DNA from 4 places in the Bacillus sp. YC2 genome. Region 2 is predicted to be linked to each of the others. Evidence: riboswitches for the same ligand, from Rfam matches in the RefSeq annotation. Region 2 holds a riboswitch; each other region holds the start of a gene.
The links. Region 2 has a riboswitch for thiamine pyrophosphate ahead of tenA (thiaminase II). Riboswitches for the same ligand answer to the same signal wherever they lie in the genome.

Region 1 (4,996 bases), on a different contig from region 2:
TTTCCTTTGTCGCGGCGGTGTGAAAAGAAAAGATCACGCTCTGTTTCCGTACATAAACCGCTGACAGAAATGTTTTCTTCCGGAATGCCGCAATGTGTCAGAAGAAGACGGTTGACCTCTTTTAAGTCGAGCTTATATTGGCCTGCGCCCGTTTCACATACGGCTGACTCAGCCGAAAAAGGCAGCGCCCGGACTTCATTGATGACACGGTCATCTACGGTGTAGCATCCGCCGCTGATGGACGGGCCGATGACAGCGTGAATATCAGATACACGGGAGCCTTCCTGATCTGCCCAGCGTTCCGTCATGATGCGCCCAATTTGTTTAACGGTTCCCTTCCATCCGGCATGGGCAGCGCCGATAAGAGAATTCACAGGGTCATAAAAATACAATGGCACACAGTCGGCAAAACACAGAGCCAAAAAGACGCCTTTATCTTTCGTGTAGAGCCCGTCCGTCCTGCGAAATGCAGCGGAGTAGTCCCTCGCTCCTTTTCCTCTGTCCCCGGCTGTCACTTTTTGAATGCGGTTTTCATGTGTCTGATCGGCAAATACCCAAGAATCCAGTTCAGAGCCGCATAAAGACGCGATGATTTCACGATTTTTAACGACATCACAAGCTTCGTCACGGACATGCAATCCAGTATTTAACGATTCATACGGCGGATTGCTGACACCGCCGTTTTTCGTTGTAAATCCGGCGATGACCTTTGTGTTATGCTGATTCACACGGTTCCAGTCTTGTATCATGAGTGCCGAGGGGGTGGTAAGACTAAACGGGTGATATGTATTCATGAGGATCCAACCTTTCGACAAACATTAAAAAAGCGTAATTTCCCAATCATTTTACCACAATTTAAAGCATTCGTTTAGCGGCTGACTTTAAAATGAATAAAATAAATGTGCCGGAAACATTGAGATTTCCGGCATTTTACAAGTAAAGGGCTGATCACGCAGAGCCCTTTGGTTCATTTACACGCACTAAGATGACATCTTCCCCAATTTTAACTATATTTCGCCAAGGAATGACCATTTCCTCTTCTTTTCCGAAAAAACCGAGAACTTTTCCGCTGCCCCCTAAAATGATCGCCTGAATTTTACCCGTTGTCACATTAATATCGATGTCACCGATGCTTCCGAGTTTTTTTCCGTTCGAAACGTTCACCACATCTTTTATTTGAAATTCAGAAATGCTGATCATCCGGATCACGTCCTTTACCGTTCTTTTTCTTATTATATGAACGGTCGGGCCGAACCTTGTCAAGCCGGGCAATCTTTTTTGCGGCTGCACCATGTAATGATAAATCTCAGCATGATTTTCGTATACTCAATAAGCTCCTCAACGGACACTTCCTCGTTTACGGAATGGGCATTCTTCAGGTCGCCCGGCCCGTATATGACGCTCGGAATCCCGGCATCGTAAAGCCAGCCGCCGTCTGTTACGGTTTGTGATACATCTGTAACGGGCTCCTCCTTTTTGACGGCGCGGTGCGATGCTGCCAAAACACAAACCGCCGGATGATCAGGATCTATTTCCAGCGCCGGAAAAATTTCGCCCCTGTCCTCAATCATTGAAGAGCCGCCCCATTTGAAAACCGGTCTGTTTTCCCTCAGCCACACATCACTGTCGCTGATTCGGTTTACAAAGTCTTCAATTTCCGCCGACACTTGTTCATGTGTTTCGTTCGGATAAAAGTGAACCGTAATCCATAAGCGGCACTCATCCGCGACAAAGGCGGCGTGTCTTCCCCCTTCTATTACGGCGGGATTGATCGTATTTGTGCCGGGCGTAAAGCCGGGATAGCTTTTCATTACCGACCAGTGGCGTTCCAGCTCTCCGAGGGCGCCGATGATCTTCGCCATTTTTTCAATCGCGCTTGCCCCGAATGTGCCGCCGCCCGCGTGAATCATATTGCGCCTCATTCCGTCGTGAAACGTTTTTGCGCTTTTGATTTCTATCCAGCCGGTAATCACTCCGCCCTGGCCTTGGATATGCAGGCTGCTCGTATCCGCGACAACCGCAAAGTCCGCATGATAACCGCGTCTGCAGCATTCAAGCGTCCCCGCTTCACCCACCTCTTCGCCGATGACCGACTGCACAATCAGATCGCCAGGCAGTTGTAAACCGGCTTCATGAATCAGCTTCAGGCAAAAAAGCACGCACGCCAGCCCGCCTTTCATATCAGAAGCGCCTCGTCCGATTAACATGCCGTCTTTTATAAGAGGCTGAAACGGGTCCGAGTCCCAGTCTTCCCCGTTTACTTCGGCTACGTCAATGTGGCCGTTTAGAATGAGGCTTTGATAATGTTCGGAATCGGTTCCCTTTAACACACCGACTACGTTCGGATCTTCGGGGTAGACATCCCATATATCGACAGAACAGCCCATCTCTTTTAAAAACCCGGCAACCCATTTCTGCGCGGTTTTCGTATTTCTTGCGGGCGGCGCCGGTGTGGGAAAGGAGATTAAAGTTTTGGCGATACTGATTAAATCAGCCTGCTGCTCATCTGCTTTTTGTAATATCATATTGAGTTGATCCAATGGAAATCTCTCCTTCTTGTTGTATAGAAAAAACCGTTTCAACGAATGAAACGGCTTTAAAAAAACGCACAGGGCTCGGCAATATGTAAACCGCCGCTTCCTCCGCTTTTTTCACCGCTTCCCTCCGCTGGCATGATCCAGATCAGGTCTGTTAAGGGTTGAGACACACGCCTCTCTCAGCTGCCGGACAGCACCCCCAGGATGAAATGTATTCACTTTTCACACGGATGACGTTTCTTTCGCCCGTGTTAAAAACGGACGGTCATTGTTCCACATCACGCTGACCGGTATGTCAAAAAAGGCAGAAAGCCGTTCATCAGAAAGCATATCCCGTATCCCGCCTGAGGCGAACACTTCTCCTTGTTTTATAAGCAGCGCTTTATCAAATACCGGTAAAATTTCTTCAGCATGATGGGTGACGTAAAGGATTGACGGCGCATTTTCTTTTCCGGCGATATATGTAATCGTATCTAACAGTTTTTCCCTCGCCATAAAGTCAAGCCCTGTCACCGGCTCATCCAAAATTAAAAGTTCAGGATCTGCCATAAGGGCACGGGCAATCAGCGCCCTTTGTCTTTCTCCTTGAGATAAGGTCTCATAGCGCCTGTCCGCGTAACCGATCGCGCCCAAATCCTTCAAAAGCCCGATCGCTTTTTCCCTCACTTGTTCACTCGGCGTTTCGTATAAACCGATAGATGCGTACGCACCGCTGAGAGCAATTTCAAATGCGGAATCCGCGGGGTATAGTTTATGCTGAAGCCCGGCTGACACAAGGCCGATTTTTCTTCTGAGCTTATCACCGAGCTCTGTTTTTCCGAATTGATGGCCGAGCACCTGCATCTCTCCTGAAGTAGGAAAGTAATATGAGCATAACATATTTAACAAAGCTGTTTTGCCGGCACCGTTTAATCCGTACAGCACCCAGTTTTCATTTTGTTCAACATGCCAGTTTATATCCTTCAGAATCCATTTGCCGTTTCTTTTTAATGACACGCGGTCAAGCTGTAAAATCATTACGCTCCCTCCTGCAAATATGTTTCAATTTTCTTAAAACTTTTACAGATTAGAATACATGACTTTTTTTCATACGTAAACCGGAGACACGAAAAAAGCCTTTAAAACATTTGTTTTAAAGGCTTTTCCCGTTATTGATGGATGTTCTTATTCATTTGTTTAATGGCTGCCTTTTCGAGCCTCGAAACCTGAGCTTGGGATATGCCGATTTCTTCAGCCACTTCCATTTGAGTTTTTCCCTGAAAGAAGCGTTTGCGCAAAATCATTTTCTCCCGTTCGTTCAGCCTTCTCATGCCTTCTTTTAAAGCCAGCTCCTCAATCCATTGTGTATCCTTGTTTCGCTCATCGCTGATCTGGTCCATGACGTAAATCGGATCACCGCCGTCGTTATAAATCGGCTCAAACAGCGACACCGGATCTTGGATGGCGTCAAGAGCAAACACAATTTCTTCATGGGGCACTTCAAGAACTTTGGCGATTTCCTCTGCTGTCGGCTCCTTGCTTGTCTCACTGATTAACCGCTCTCTTACTTGAAGCGCTTTATATGCGATATCACGCAGCGATCTTGAGACGCGGATCGGATTGTTATCACGCAAATATCTGCGGATTTCTCCGATGATCATCGGTACAGCGTATGTTGAAAACTTAACATTATGGCTTAGGTCAAAATTATCAATGGATTTCATTAGTCCGATGCAGCCGACCTGAAATAAGTCATCAACATACTCTCCTCTATTGTTAAACCTTTGAATGACGCTTAAGACAAGGCGCAGGTTGCCGTTTACCAGCTTTTCTCTTGCTGAATCATCGCCTTCATCCTGCAATTGCTTAAATAGCTTTCTCATCTCTTCATTCTTGAGCACCGGTAATTTGGAGGTATCCACCCCGCAAATTTCGACTTTATTTCTTGACACGTTTTTCCCTCCCAACAGGAGCTGCTGTACAACGTTAAGTATCTCCTCGGGTGGGAAAAATATGCACTTTCATTTTACAGAAAAAAACATCTGTCCAAGACAATCCTTACAGCAGTAAGGGTTGGCTGATGGAAATTTTTTTACACCATTTTGTTAAACTCTTTTCGCAGTCTTTTTATAATCCGTTTTTCAAGCCGGGAAATATAGGATTGGGAGATTCCCATCATGTCGGCTACATCTTTTTGCGTCTTTTCTTCTTCTCCGACAAGCCCGAAACGCAGTTCCATGATCTGCTTTTCTCTCTCGTTTAATTGCTCAAGCGCTTTTTTCAAAAGCTTTTTATCCACATTTGCTTCAATATCTTTTGTAATAATATCATCATCTGTTCCGAGCACATCTGAAAGCAGCAGTTCATTTCCGTCCCAATCAATATTAAGCGGCTCATCAAAGGATACCTCAGAACGGATTTTATTGTTTCTGCGCAGGTACATTAAAATCTCGTTTTCAATGCATCGTGATGCATAGGTG
Region 2 (4,996 bases):
AATTGGACATTTGGACGCTGTTCCAAGATCCGAAAACATTGATTATGATTCCGCTGCTTTTAATTGCGCTGTTTATCAGCAAGATCATTCCGGTGCTTTATTTGAAAAGGTGGTATGACAAGAGGACCGTGTTTGCCTCGGGTTTTCTGCTGACATCCACTCTGTCGCTTGTCATTGCGGCAGCTACGATCGGGCAGAGGCTGCATATCATCAGCGCCAATATGTCAGGGGCACTGACCTTGGTTGCCGTGATTGCCAGCATTATAACGCCGATCGGCTTTAAAAAATTATACAAACGGCAAGACACGCCGAAGGAAAAAAAACGCATTACATTTATCGGCGCCAACCAAATGACGCTCCCGGTCACGCTTGAACTTCCCGATGAGGAATATGAAGTGCGGATCGTCCATGTGTATCAGGAAAATGCCGAGGAAAAGCTTTCAGAATCCGTCTTTACGGTGGAAACGATCGCTGACTACAAACACAGCACGCTGGAGTCGCACGGCATCTTTAAGACCGATATTCTCGTGGTGGCGACGGGTAATGAAGATCTCAATGCGGAAATCGCATTATTTGCAAAAGAAAAAGGGACCGAGCGGGTCATCGCAAGCGTCGGGTCCGTTGAGCATGAAGCGAAGCTGAAGGAAGAGGGCATCAGCATCTTTTCAATCCTTCTGTCTACAAAAACGCTTTTGCGCGCATTAATTGAAGCTCCCGGCGTGATGAACCTGCTGACGAACCAAGAGTCTTCGCTTTATCAGATCAACATGGAAAATACCGCGTATAACGGCATTATTCTGCGTGAATTTCCGCTGATGGGCGATGTCATTTTCGTACGGGTTTTCAGAGGTGTGGACAGCATCGTTCCGCACGGAGACACACGGCTGAAAACAGGAGACCGCCTTATTGTCACAGGCTCGCGCAACTACGTGTCGGAGCTGAAAAAAACGCTTGAAGCTTGACCAAATTTTGATTCATGTTAAGATAGAAGGGCATAACAAGTAAATAATTAATCGTATGACCACTAGGGGTGTCCTTCATAAGGGCTGAGATAAAAGTGAGACTTTTAGACCCTCATAACTTGAACAGGTTCAGACCTGCGTAGGGAAGTGGAGCGGTATTTTTTTGGGTGTCTTTTATCCATGTAAATTCCAAACCACTTTTCCGATGCGGGAAAGTGGTTTTTTTATTTCTATCAAGGGGGAAAACATGATGAAATTTTCAGAGGAATGCAAGCGGGCCGCTGCTGAATGGTGGGACGGGAGCTTTGTTCATCCTTTTGTAACGGGAATCGGTGACGGAAGCCTGCCGATAGACCGCTTTACATATTATGTGCTGCAAGATTCCTATTATTTGACGCATTTTGCCAAGGTTCAGGCTTTCGGAGCGGCTTATGCCGAAGACTTGTTTACAACGGGCAGAATGGCAGGCCACGCGCAAGGCACATATGAAGCGGAAATGGCGCTGCACCGCGAATTTACGGAACTTTTAGGGATTACAGAAAAAGAGCGTGCGGAATTTAAACCGTCACCGACTGCTTACTCTTATACGTCCCACATGTACAGATCGGTGCTGAGCGGTCATTTTGCGGAAATATTAGCAGCTCTTTTGCCTTGCTATTGGCTTTATTATGAAGTCGGCGAACGGCTGAAGGAATGTAAACCGGGCCACCCGATTTATGAGAAATGGATCGGAACATACGGCGGCGACTGGTTTAGACAGCAGGTTGAGGAACAGGTCAGCCGTTTTGACGAGCTGGCTGAAAAAAGCACAGAGGAAATCCGCGCAAAGATGAAAGAGAATTTCGTCATTTCAAGTTATTATGAATATCAATTTTGGGGAATGGCCTATCAAAAAGAAGGCTGGTCCAAAAAGGCTCAGGAAGAGGTGGAGTCCTTTGGAGCTGCACGCGGTAACTGATAACCGAAAGCCCGTTGCACAGCTGGCGCAAGATATTATCTCGATTCATCGTCATGTGAGCTTTATTCATATCAGAGAGCGGGACAAATCAGCCGGTGATATCATGCATCTGCTGTCGCTTTTACAAAAAGGCGGCGTGGATAAGGAAAAACTGATCATCAATGACCGCACGGATATAGCGCTTTTTGCCAATATTCACCGAGTTCAGCTTCCGGCGCACAGCTTTTCCGTAAAGCAGGTAAGAGCGAGATTTCCGCATCTTCATATCGGCCGTTCCGTTCACTCGCTGAAAGAAGCCGTCCAAGCTGAAAAAGAGGATGCCGATTATGTGTTATTCGGCCATGTATTTGAAACCGATTGTAAAAAAGGACTTGAAGCAAGAGGCATAAATCTACTTTCAGACATGAAACGAAAGCTTTCCATTCCGGTGATCGCCATTGGCGGTATGACACTCGAGACAATCTGTCAGGCAAAACAGGCGGGGCCGGACGGAATTGCCGTCATGTCGGGAATTTTCTCAGCAGAGAATCCTGCGAAAGCGGCAGAACGTTATTCTCGCGAGGTAAGGGAGGACGGTTATGAAGAAGCACTATGATACAGCGGTTATCGGCGGCGGAATCATCGGAACGGCCATTGCTTATGAGCTGTCGAAGAATAAACAGAAAACCGTCTTGTTCGAAAGCGGGACAATCGGCAAAAGGACGACAAGCGCAGCGGCTGGAATGCTGGGCGCACATGCCGAATGCGAAAGTCGTGACGTGTTTTTTGATTTTGCCATGCACAGTCAGCGCCTGTATGAAACTGCCGAAAAAGAGCTGCAAGAAGCAGCGGGCATTGACATCAGGCGCCATAATGGCGGGATGCTGAAGCTGGCGTATTCAAAAGAAGATGTCACCCGTTTGCGGCAGATGGATGATTTACCTTCCGTCACATGGCTTTCTGCAAAAGAAGCGCTCGAAAAAGAGCCGTTTGCGTCAAAAGACATTCTCGGCGCAAGCCTGATAAAAGACGACGTCCATGTCGAGCCGTATTATGTCTGTAAAGCGTATGCCAAAGGCGCGAGGCGCTATGGAGCAGAATGTTATGAACATACACATGTTATTGAAATCAAACGGGATAAAGAAGCGTTCTGCATAAAAACATCGGCCGGAGCCGTATATGCTGATCAAGTCGCAGTCGCAAGCGGTGTATGGAGCGGACAGTTTTTTGCCCAGCTCGGCTTAGGACAGCCCTTTTTCCCTGTAAAAGGAGAATGTCTCTCTGTTTGGAACGATGAGATCCCGCTTACAAGAACGCTGTACCATGACCACTGTTATGTGGTTCCGAGAAAAAGCGGCCGGCTTGTGATCGGCGCAACCATGAAACCGGGCGACTGGAGTGATACACCGGACATCGGCGGGCTTGAAGCAGTCATCAAAAAAGCAAAATCAATGCTGCCTGCAATTGAACATATGAAGATAGATCAGTTTTGGGCGGGGCTCCGACCGGGAACAAAAGACGGAAAGCCGTTTATCGGCCGGCATCCGGAGGACAACGGCTTACTATTTGCTGCCGGCCATTTTCGAAACGGCATTCTTTTAGCCCCGGCAACGGCTGAAATGGTTCGGAATCTGGTCTTGAATCAAGAGGTCAAAACAGAGTGGCAAGAGGCGTTTCGAATTGATCGCAAGGAGGCGGTTCAGGTATGATCCTTCAGCTGAACGGAAAACAAATTGAATGGGATAAGGAAAAAGGCACGATTCAGGATTTGCTGGAATCCTATCAGCTTGATCAAAAAATTGTAGTTGTGGAGAGAAATAAAGAAATCATCGAAAAAAAGAATTATCGGAATGTGGGCTTGTGTGACCGCGATGTCATAGAGATTGTCCATTTCGTAGGAGGCGGATGAGTCATGTTAACAATAGGCGGAAAACAATTTAATTCAAGACTTCTGTTAGGAACGGGAAAATATCCGAGTTTCGACATCCAAAAAGAAGCGGTCGCCGTATCAGAATCGGATATTTTAACCTTTGCGGTGCGGCGAATGAACATATTTGAACCGTCTCAGCCGAATTTTCTTGAACAGCTTGATTTGTCCAAATACACGCTTCTTCCGAATACAGCCGGAGCCTCGACGGCTGAAGAAGCCGTCAGAATCGCAAAGCTTGCCAAAGCATCCGGGCTTTGCGACATGATAAAAGTAGAGGTGATCGGCTGCAGCCGGTCTCTTTTGCCGGACCCGGTCGAAACGTTAAAAGCCTCCGAACAGCTGCTTAAAGAGGGGTTTATCGTTCTTCCGTATACGTCTGATGATGTCGTGCTCGCAAGACGTCTTGAAGAGCTTGGCGTTCATGCCATTATGCCAGGCGCTTCGCCGATCGGCTCGGGCCAAGGTATTCTGAATCCTCTGAATCTGTCATTTATCATTGAGCAGGCAAAGGTGCCTGTCATTGTGGATGCCGGCGTCGGATCTTCAAAAGATGCAGCCTATGCGATGGAACTGGGAGCTGACGGTGTTTTATTAAATACAGCTGTGTCAGGCGCGGATGATCCGGTCAAAATGGCACAGGCGATGAAGCTTGCCGTTGAAGCGGGGCGCCTTTCTTATGAGGCGGGCAGGATTCCGGTGAAAGATTACGGCACGGCGAGCAGTCCGCGAGACGGTCTTCCTGTATGACGGACAGATATTCCAGACAGGAGCTGTTTCAGCCGATCGGTCCCGGCGGCCAGCAAAAGCTGAAGGCGTCTCATGCCGTCATTATCGGCGCCGGCGCGCTCGGGACGGCCGGTGCGGAGATGCTTGTCAGAGCAGGTGTTGGGAAAGTAACGATAGCTGACAGAGATTATGTTGAATGGAGCAATCTTCAGCGCCAGCAGCTCTATACTGAGGACGACGTCAGACGGGAAATGCCGAAGGCCGCAGCGGCTGAAAAACGGCTCCGTTCCATTAACAGCGATGTGGATGTGAAAGGCTTAGTCATGGATGTCACCGCAGAAAATGCGCCCCCGCTAATCAGTGATGCTTCAATCGTTGTCGACGCTACGGACAACTTTGAAACAAGGCTTATTGTCAATGACGCGGCTGTGCAGAAGGGAA
Region 3 (4,996 bases), on a different contig from region 2:
AAGGCACCCCTTCACTTGTTTTAGCCGGAACCGATATGGTTAAGGCAAGCTGATGCTGGGAAAGCCGGTTTTTTAATTCACGGAGAAAGCCTGTGAAAAGATCACGATCGGCTTCACTGATCCGTTCAAAATCAATGTTTACGCCGCCATACCCCTTTCTTGTGGTCAAACTCACGATATTGTTGACGAGGTTCGCCCGGGCTGACGGATTTTGCAGCACTTGATGGGCAAGGTCAGAACTGAACCCCCCGCCCGTCAGATTCGTAATGACGGCAAGCGGCCGCACTCTGTTTTTCCACGTGGTTTCAATCGCTGTTTTGTCATTTAAGTCATTCAGAAGATCCCCATTTGGGCCAAAATGATATTCAAACAGCGATATGGCTGATGAATAGGGTGCATAATCGTTGATTAACGCTCTGTCTGCTTCAGGTGTCCGAATGACATAAAATTGCAGAGTGCCGGCAAGGTAGTTTGAGATGTCAGGTATCCTCACCTTCATTCCCGCCTGTAAACGGTTTGGCAAAATCGCGGGATTGGCCTGCATCAGCTGCATTTGCGAAACATAAGACTTTCTCGCGATGACGGCATACGTATCATTCGGCTGAACCGTATATTCATAAAGAGGAATAAGCAGCGCTTGCCCCGGAACAATATTCGTTTCCTCAAGCCCGTTGACGCTTCTGATCCGGTCAACAGGAAATCCGTATCTCCTGCTTATTGAAAATAACGTGTCGCCAGACTGCACTGTATGAACAAACATAGGAGTCCTCCATTTCCTTTTTGTAAAAAAAGGCGCGCGATAAACCCTCTTCCTATCTTTATGAATGACAGTCCGGCCCGATTCCTCTCTTCAACCGGGAAAAGCTGTTTACAAATCAGAATTGATCAACTATGATGATGTCATCATAAAAAACTGTATAGGAAACGCACTAGGGGTGCTGTAATGGCTGAGATAAAACATGCTGCGGCGTGTTTTGATCCCTCATAACCCGATCTGGATAATACCAGCGTGGGGAAGTGCAGATTGACCGAAGCGCGGTTTATTTTCCATGCGTTTTCGTTCTGTTGCTGCATATTCCCTTGGATATGCAGTTTTTTATTTTCATTTAAAAACGGGAGGGAAACGAAAATGATGAAGCCGAATGGCCATTTCCTGTAACGAAGTCAGTATTCAATAGCAGCCGATAATCCAACAGACAAGAAAGCAGGAGATTAAATATGAAGAACTGGAAAATGAGAGAAATTGTTGTCATGTCAGTCATCAGTGTTGTATTCGCCGTCATCTATTTATTGTCTACTCACTTAAGCAATATAGCGGCCGGTTTTTTCGGCCGGATGAGCTATGAACCGATTTACGGCATTTGGTTTATCGTATCGGTTATTGCTGCATACATCATTCAAAAACCCGGAGCGGCGCTTATTTCTGAAATCATTGCCGCATTTGTGGAGTGCCTTCTCGGAAATCCGTCAGGCCCGATGGTCATTCTGATAGGAATTGCGCAGGGGCTGGGAGCGGAAGCCGTCTTTTTAGCCACACGCTGGCGGGTCTATTCCCTGCCTGTTTTGCTGTTGGCGGGGATGGGTTCTTCTGTGACAAGCTTTATTTATGATTTGTTTGTTTCCGGCTACTCTGTTTTGAATCCGGGTTTATTGGCAGTTATGCTGATCATCCGTCTTGCTTCCGGTGCGATTCTTGCCGGGCTTCTCGGAAAAGTGATCAGCGACTCGCTTGCCTATACGGGCGTGCTGAACGGAATGGCGCTCGGAAAGGCATTCAAAAAGAAAAAGAAACAGGTGACCCAAGATGCAGGCATCTGATCCGCTTCTCACGGTTGACCGTCTGACATTTTCTTATGAAGAGGATGAAAAACCGATTATTCAAGACGTATCATTTCAGATAAAAAAAGGAGAACGTGCCTTATTGCTCGGTCCGAGCGGGTGCGGCAAAAGCTCGCTTGCCCTTTGCTTAAACGGCCTTTATCCGGAAGCGTGCGACGCGGTTCAAATAGGCCGTGTTGCCTTATACGGGACACCCCTCTCAGATCTGTCAGAGCCTGCCGCCAAATCAATCGGCGCGGTGTTTCAAGATCCGGATCAGCAATTTTGCATGCTGACGGTTGAGGATGAAATCGCCTTCGGGCTGGAAAATCTGCAATATGCAAAAGAAGACATGGACAGGATCATTGATGATGTGCTGGAAAAATTCGAAATTCCCCACTTGAAGAAGCGGACAATCGCTTCCCTGTCAGGCGGGTTAAAGCAAAAAGTCGCGCTCGCTTGTATTATCGCAATGGAGCCTGAACTTATTATTTTGGATGAACCGACAGCTCAGCTTGATCCTTATTCTGCGCGTGAATTCGTACAGCTGATCAGGGAACTCCAAAAGAAAAAAGGCTTCGGCCTTCTCGTTATTGAACATCAGCTCGATCATTGGGCGCCGTGGATGGACAGAACGATTGTGCTTGACGAATCGGGGCGGAAAGTGATGGACGGGCTGACAAAAGACATCTTTCAATTTCAGCTTGATGAGCTGACGCAGCTCGGAATAACCATTCCGCGCGTCATTACTTTGCAGAAGCATCTTCATCTCCCTTTTACTTTGTGCAAAGAAACCCTTTTTAACGAGCCGTTCCCTCCCTTTTCGGATAACGGCGGGATCAAGCCTTCTTCAGAAGATGCGCTCCGCGTTCATGATCTGTCATTTAAAAGAGGATCGAAACCGATTTTTCAGAACCTGGGCTTTTCCGTGAAAAAAGGCTCAATCACTGCGATTGCCGGGCCTAACGGCACCGGAAAGTCCACGCTTCTCTCAGTGCTTGCCCGGCTGAATCGGCCGGAGAGCGGACTGATTGAAATAGACGGGAGACCGGTTGATTCCTATTCTGAAAAAGAGCTGCGGCGCCACATGGGATTTGTATTCCAAAATCCTGAGCACCAGTTTGTCACTGACACAGTCATGGATGAACTGCTATTCGGCTTTGAACGTCATAAAGCAGTGAAGGAGAAAGCCCTTCAGCTGTTAACCCGGTTCGGACTCCGGCGCTATGTCTCGTATCATCCGTTTTCGTTAAGCCAAGGACAGAAACGCAGGCTCAGCGTTGCGACAATGCTGATGCACGATGTAAAAATGCTGCTGCTTGATGAGCCGACATTCGGCCAAGACGCAAAAACGGCGCGTGAATGTATGCAAATGCTTCAAGAGATTCAGGCAGAAGGAACGGCGGTTCTAATGGTGACACACGATATGGAGCTTGTCTCCGACTATGCCGACAGCATCCTTGTGCTTCATGATACGAACCTGGTTTACTATGGGTCACCTGACTTTCTGTTTTCTGAACGGCACGAGCTCGTTGAACAGGCAAAGCTGGCTTTGCCGCTGAAGTATGAATGGATGAGACAAGATGGGGGGCAGAGACATGAATCACCGGCTGCAAGCTGTTAACCCGACGATAAAAGCGGCGGCTGTCCTTTGCTGTGTCGTGATGCTGTCGTTTATTTATAATCCATATACGCCCGCTTTGTTTTACATTATCATCGTGGCAGGTGTCATAACGGCAGGCCGGATTCCGCTGAAAAAATGGCTTCTGTTTACGGTTCCGTTTTTCATTCTTGCCTTCGGCTGCTTATGGACAGCGGCCGTTTTCGGAAACGTCCCGACAACTGCCGGCAACCTGCTGTTCCGGCTGGGTCCTATTTCCGTCAACAGTGACAACGCGGCGCTCGGCATTTCGATCGGTTTTCGCATTTTATGTTTTTCTGCTTTGTCGATGATGTTTATTTTCACAACCGATCCGATTCTGTTTATGCTGAGTCTCATTCAGCAGTGCAAGCTGCCGCCGAAGCTTGCGTACGGCATTATCGCCGGATTTCGGTTTCTTCCTCTTCTGAAAGACGAGATCCGGATCATCAGGCAGGCGCACAGAATCAGAGGCGCTGTGACTGAATCCGGCCTGAAAGGAAAGCTGTCCGCTTTTACACGCTATACCATTCCGCTTTTGGCAGGTGCGATCCGGAAAGCAGAACGCACAGCCATCGCAATGGAATCAAAAGGTTTTACAGGCAGCCGAAACCGTACGTTTTACAGGACCGTGACTGTGCGGGGCGGCGACTGGTTCTTTTTCCTGCTCGTCCTTTTATTATTTGGCGCAAGTTATACTGTCTCTTTATTCTTTTTATAAAAACAGGCTGCCGGAGACGATTCGGCAGCCTGTTTTTGTTATGTACGCTTCTGTCACTGATTATAATTAAGCGCTTGAGCCAAGTTTGACTTAATCGTGATATTTGAGAAATTAATACCGAGCTGAACGGCCGTTTGGGCGATTTCCGGCCTGATTCCGGATAAGGTCGATTTGACTCCGATCAAATTAAGCGCCTCAATCAATTTAAAGATTTGGTGCGCCACCATCGTATCCACGACCACCACGCCCGACAAGTCGATTAACAAATGCTCGACACGCCTGTCTGCACAGGTGCTCAACGTGTTTTCAAGAATAAATTTAGCCCGCTCAGTGTCGATATCGCCGACAAGGGGCAAAAGGGCCGTGCGTTTGCTGAGTGTGATGACCGGCGAGCTTAATTCTAATATCATTTCCCGCTGCGCGTTCAGCTGCATTTTCGAATTATGCTCGGCATGATCAACAAACGTATAAATGGTAAAATCAAATACTTGAACGATTAAATCCTCCCATTTCTTCCTTTCTCCCCGTGCAAACAAAGACTCGTGAGAATCGGCAAACGCATCGTAATAGCTTTTGTACAGCGTCCGGTTTCTCATAAATTCACGGACCACATATTGAACGGGTGTGTCTAAATGCTTCTGGTCCTTCGCAAGCTCGATCACCCACCGTTCGAACTCTTCCAAAAATTCCTTTTCCGGTTTGATATACATGTTATTAATATGCCGGTAAAATTCTTTATCCTGCTCAAGCAGTTCTTCTGTCATAACCGGATTCGTCAAGGAATAGATCGAATTGGGGTCTGTTTCTTCCATTGTGTC
Region 4 (4,996 bases), 270 kb from region 2:
CGTCATGGATCCCCCATATGTTTATTGCGCCATCTCTGTTTATACTCGGGGCGGTTATATCCTATTTTATCGGTTCATCTTGGGGGACTTGGGGACTTTTAATGCCGCTCGGCGTAACGCTGGCGGTTCAATCGCATACCAGCTTATTATTAGCGATTGGGGCCGTGTTTGCCAGCGGAACATTTGGAGCGTTTGCTTCTCCTCTCAGTGATAATACGGTGACAACCTGTACGGTTCTGGGGATCGATGTTGTGAAGTATGCCCGTTCGAAACTTGTTCCGGCGCTTATAGCGGCGGGAATCTCCGTTGTTTTATATGGTGTCTTTTCATTCTTTAGATAACAAAGAAATTACATGTGTCAGGAAACGGTTTTTTAATATTCAATATACCGCCTTAGAATCCAGCCTTTTACGACTGTGACTTCAATGGTATCGGCTTTGGCGACTCCAAGGCTGACGTTCGCAAAAAAGAGGGACCTGGTTTACATTCAATGCCGTTTTCAAGGATAAACTAAGGATCAAGTTTGTACAAAGGAGTGAGGCAGGATTGAATATGGAAAGCAAGGTAGCTGATGAACTGCATAGAATGTTTTTAGCGGGTGAGCTGCAAATTACTGTAGATGAAGATATTAATGAAATATCTGAAAGATTGAGAAATGGGAAGGCGTTGTATCTCATCCCGTATACACCTGTTACTTGGATGGTGCCGCATTTTCGAACGGCTTGGGCTGCCATAACGAGCGCACCCATCGCTCCGCCGTGCATTTTAACGCCTGTCGCCAGAAATTCGAGCGGAGACATTTTACCGTCCATTCCGACGCAGTCAATGACAACATCTGCGCCGCCTTGTGTGATTTCTTTTAAATAAGAGCCTGTGTTTTCTTTCTGTTCAAAATTAATGATTTCCACATTGTTTGTTTTTTTGGCATGCTGGAGGCGGTAGTCGATATAATCAACTGCTATGACTCGTTTTGCGCCTTTGAACCATGCAAATTTTTGTGCGAGCAGCCCGACAGGACCGCAGCCGAGAACAATGACTGTATCTCCCTCTTTGACTCCCGCGTTGTCTACGCTCCAGTAGGCGGTAGACATTGCGTCCGCAAGCAAAACTAATTTTTCATCTTCTATTTCGCAGTCTTCAGGAATTTTGAAGGGTGTAAAGTTGGCATAGGGCACGCGCATGTATTCAGCTTGGCCGCCTGGATAGCCGCCTGCCGTGTCCGAGTAGCCGAAATACGCTCCCATCTCCCCATTGGCGTTGGAGTTGTCACATTGGCTTTCGAGCTGGTTTTTACAAAAGAAACACTCTCCGCAGCTGACGTTAAAAGGAATAATGACTCGATCGCCTTTTTTTACCTTATGGACCTCAGGACCCGTTTCTTCGACAATGCCCATCGGTTCGTGGCCGATAATGTAGTCTTCCGGAAAGTTTGGAATCATGCCGTGAATTAAGTGTAAATCTGATCCGCAAATGGCGGTGGTTGTCAGTTTCACAATGATATCATCAGGCTTTTGGATTTTCGGCGCATTGACTTCTTTCACTCTGACATCTTTAATGCCTTGATATGTGACAGCTTTCATTCTTCATACTCCTCTGTTAGTTATATGGTGTAGCGAATGTCCCGAGCCGATTCGTATTGTCTGGAAACAGTTTGAGGCCTGCGATATCAACCGCGGTTTGGGCGGATTTTAAATCCAGTGCAAATTGTTTTTTCGTATCAGTTGGAGAAAGCCAGCCTTTTTTGATCATGAGCTGTGTGAGCTCGCCGTGCAATTGAATAGCCGTATCCAATTGAGTGCGCAAGACTTGCCTGAGTTCTGGGGTTGCGGTTTCAGTAATTGCAATCGCGTAATCTTTAATCCCGCTTTTTACAGAAAGCAAAAATTCAAGAGCGAGAGCTGAGTCTGCAAGATCGGGCATGCCTATTGAGTTCTTGGGGTCTAAAAAATCGTTCAATGCAATTCACCTCCGGTTATTGTCGGCGCCTTTTTGTAAAAGGTCTGCAATTCTTTAATATCTTTTACGGACTGCTGTACGTTTTTTTCCATAAGCGCTCTCAGTTCTTGATCAAAGACTAAACCTTGCATCATTTTTGATTTCAGTAAAGAGACGGTTTTTATATTCATGATTTCATGGGTATCGACAGTTTCATGATAAGCTAAGCGGTCATGTTCCATATGGTTCACCTCCTGATTTTCTGTATTTTTTGCTTCACGCGAAGCTTTTATGCGAAATGGGCTGTTATACTTGAGAAATAAAGAGGTGACTACGTTGAAACAGATTATCGCAATGGGGGGCGGAGGTTTTTCGATGGAACCCGATAACCTTTTGCTTGATCAATATCTTTTAGAACAGTCGGTGCGATCAGAGCCGAAAGTTTGTTTTTTGCCGACGGCAAGCGGCGACGCGGAAAACTATATCAGACGTTTTTATCAGGCATTTCAGACGCTTCAGTGCAAGCCGTCCCATTTGTCCTTGTTTAAACCGCCTTCTTCACATATCAGATCCTTTTTGATGGATAAAGATATTATTTACGTTGGCGGCGGCAATACGCGAAACATGCTTGTGCTTTGGAAGGAGTGGGGGCTTGACCGCATTCTCCGTGAGGCATGGAAAAACGGTATTATATTAGCGGGTCTGAGCGCCGGGGCAATCTGCTGGTTTGAAGAAGGGGTGACCGATTCAATCGGAGAGCTGACAGCGCTAAAAGCTTTAGGGTTTTTACCGGGCAGCTTTTGTCCGCATTATGATGGGGAAAAGAACCGCAGGCCGGCGTATCATCGGCTCATTTCTGAAAAAAGGCTTCAGGGCGGCTATGCAGCTGATGACGGCGCTGCGCTTCACTATATAGGCGATCAGCTGTTTCGTGCTGTTTCTTCCAGAGCGGATGCCGGGGTTTATCGCGTTTATGGAACAGGAGAGAGCGTCGAAGAAACAGAGCTGAACATACTTAAATTATCTGAATGTTGATAATATGCTTTTTTTTGTGAGAACATTATGTTACGATGAAAGCGAAATGAATAGTTACTGGGGGTGCCCCTTGGCGGGCTGAGAGAGAAGCGGCTGCTTCTTAACCCTTTGGACCTGATCTGGTTCGTACCAGCGTGGGGAAGTAGAGGTTTTATTATTGTTGATGAAAGACAATAATAGTTTCTTTTCTGACTGCAAAACCGGGTTCTCAATTGAGCCCGGTTTTTTTGTGCTGGTGCTGAGCTTGATTCTGTTATTCGAATTGATAAAGGAGAGATTTGTATGCAAAATCAATCAGTACAGCAAGCGAACATTTCCATTATGTCGAGTTTTTCAGGAAGCAAAAAGGTATACACGGAAGGTTCAACACCTGATATTCAAGTCCCGATGAGGGAAATCAGCCTGAGCCCGACAACGGGATCATTCGGTGAAGAGGAGAATGCGCCTGTCCGTGTTTATGATACGAGCGGGCCATATACCGATCCGAATGTGCAGATTCATATACATGACGGCCTGAAACCGCTTCGCACCAAATGGGTTGCCGGACGCGGCGATACGGAGGAGTATGAAGGACGGGCCGTTAAACCTGAGGACAACGGTTATAAGAAAGAAAACAGGGCTGCTGCATACCCCGGTTTAAAACGGAAACCGCTTCGTGCTAAATCGGGAAAAAATGTGACGCAAATGCATTACGCGAGAAAAGGAATCATTACACCGGAAATGGAGTTTATCGCGATCCGTGAGCATGTCTCACCCGAATTTGTCAGAGAGGAAGTAGCGAGCGGCCGGGCGATCATTCCTTCTAACGTAAACCACCCTGAAAGTGAACCAATGATTATTGGGCGGAACTTTCACGTGAAAATTAATGCGAATATCGGAAACTCAGCTGTCACATCCTCGATTGAGGAAGAAGTGGAAAAAATGACGTGGGCGATTCGCTGGGGAGCCGATACGATGATGGACTTGTCCACGGGGAAAGACATTCATACGACACGGGAATGGATCATCCGCAATTGCCCTGTGCCGGTAGGAACGGTGCCGATTTATCAGGCGCTTGAAAAAGTAAACGGTGTTGCGGAGGATTTAACATGGGAGATTTACCGTGACACACTGATTGAGCAGGCGGAGCAGGGAGTGGATTATTTTACGATTCATGCCGGTGTTTTGCTTCGCTATGTGCCGTTAACGGCAAAACGCACGACGGGAATCGTGTCACGCGGCGGGGCGATCATGGCGCAATGGTGTCTGGCACATCATCAAGAAAGCTTTTTGTATACCCATTTTGAAGAAATCTGTGAAATCATGAAGGCATATGATATTGCATTTTCTCTCGGTGACGGTCTGCGTCCGGGTTCAATTGCCGATGCGAATGATGAGGCCCAGTTTGCCGAATTAGAGACGCTTGGAGAATTGACGCAGATTGCGTGGAAGCATGACGTTCAAGTGATGATTGAAGGACCGGGGCACGTGCCGATGCACAAAATTAAAGAAAATATGGACAAGCAGCTGGAAATCTGCAAAGAAGCGCCTTTTTACACGCTCGGTCCTCTGACGACTGATATCGCTCCCGGCTATGACCATATTACATCAGCAATCGGCGCTGCGATGATCGGCTGGTACGGAACGGCGATGCTTTGTTACGTTACGCCGAAGGAGCATTTAGGACTGCCGAATCGTGATGATGTAAGAGAAGGCGTGATTACTTACAAAATCGCCGCTCATGCGGCAGATCTTGCCAAGGGGCATCCGGGCGCGCAGATGCGTGATGACGCACTTTCTAAAGCGCGGTTTGAATTCCGCTGGCGCGACCAATTTCATTTGTCTCTTGACCCTGAAAGAGCAATTGAATACCATGATGAAACCTTGCCGGCTGAAGGCGCAAAAACGGCTCACTTCTGTTCGATGTGCGGGCCGAAATTTTGCAGTATGAGAATTTCACAGGATATACGGGATTACGCGAAGGAGAAAGACCTCAGTGAAACGGAAGCCATTAATGAAGGGTTAAAAGAAAAAGCAAAAGAATTCG

Region 1: another riboswitch for thiamine pyrophosphate. It lies ahead of KY305_RS05855 (acetylornithine deacetylase); the one in region 2 lies ahead of tenA (thiaminase II).
Region 3: another riboswitch for thiamine pyrophosphate. It lies ahead of KY305_RS14115 (ECF transporter S component); the one in region 2 lies ahead of tenA (thiaminase II).
Region 4: another riboswitch for thiamine pyrophosphate. It lies ahead of thiC (phosphomethylpyrimidine synthase ThiC); the one in region 2 lies ahead of tenA (thiaminase II).

Annotation. Positions count from the first base shown of each region.
Region 1 is NZ_JAHXDO010000002.1:172,804-177,799, forward strand. It holds gene pgeF (peptidoglycan editing factor PgeF) at 1-794, opposite strand, end outside; gene KY305_RS05850 (YlmC/YmxH family sporulation protein) at 949-1,200, opposite strand; gene KY305_RS05855 (acetylornithine deacetylase) at 1,260-2,525, opposite strand; TPP riboswitch at 2,643-2,748, opposite strand; gene KY305_RS05860 (ABC transporter ATP-binding protein) at 2,760-3,554, opposite strand; gene sigG (RNA polymerase sporulation sigma factor SigG) at 3,686-4,468, opposite strand; gene sigE (RNA polymerase sporulation sigma factor SigE) at 4,609-4,996, opposite strand, start outside.
Region 2 is NZ_JAHXDO010000003.1:19,679-24,674, reverse strand. It holds gene KY305_RS06820 (monovalent cation:proton antiporter family protein) at 1-962, shown strand, start outside; TPP riboswitch at 1,017-1,125, shown strand; gene tenA (thiaminase II) at 1,213-1,920, shown strand; gene tenI (thiazole tautomerase TenI) at 1,898-2,515, shown strand; gene thiO (glycine oxidase ThiO) at 2,499-3,608, shown strand; gene thiS (sulfur carrier protein ThiS) at 3,608-3,808, shown strand; gene thiG (thiazole synthase) at 3,812-4,576, shown strand; gene thiF (thiazole biosynthesis adenylyltransferase ThiF) at 4,573-4,996, shown strand, end outside.
Region 3 is NZ_JAHXDO010000008.1:114,106-119,101, reverse strand. It holds gene KY305_RS14120 (glycoside hydrolase family 18 protein) at 1-760, opposite strand, end outside; TPP riboswitch at 922-1,033, shown strand; gene KY305_RS14115 (ECF transporter S component) at 1,219-1,818, shown strand; gene KY305_RS14110 (ABC transporter ATP-binding protein) at 1,805-3,442, shown strand; gene KY305_RS14105 (energy-coupling factor transporter transmembrane component T family protein) at 3,417-4,178, shown strand; gene KY305_RS14100 (STAS domain-containing protein) at 4,232-4,996, opposite strand, start outside.
Region 4 is NZ_JAHXDO010000003.1:291,644-296,639, reverse strand. It holds gene KY305_RS08200 (Na+/H+ antiporter NhaC family protein) at 1-341, shown strand, start outside; partial or broken gene KY305_RS19945 (hypothetical protein) at 553-660, shown strand; partial or broken gene KY305_RS08195 (alcohol dehydrogenase catalytic domain-containing protein) at 657-1,580, opposite strand; gene KY305_RS08190 (spore coat protein) at 1,597-1,956, opposite strand; gene KY305_RS08185 (spore coat protein) at 1,953-2,177, opposite strand; gene KY305_RS08180 (Type 1 glutamine amidotransferase-like domain-containing protein) at 2,272-2,970, shown strand; TPP riboswitch at 3,020-3,128, shown strand; gene thiC (phosphomethylpyrimidine synthase ThiC) at 3,253-4,996, shown strand, end outside.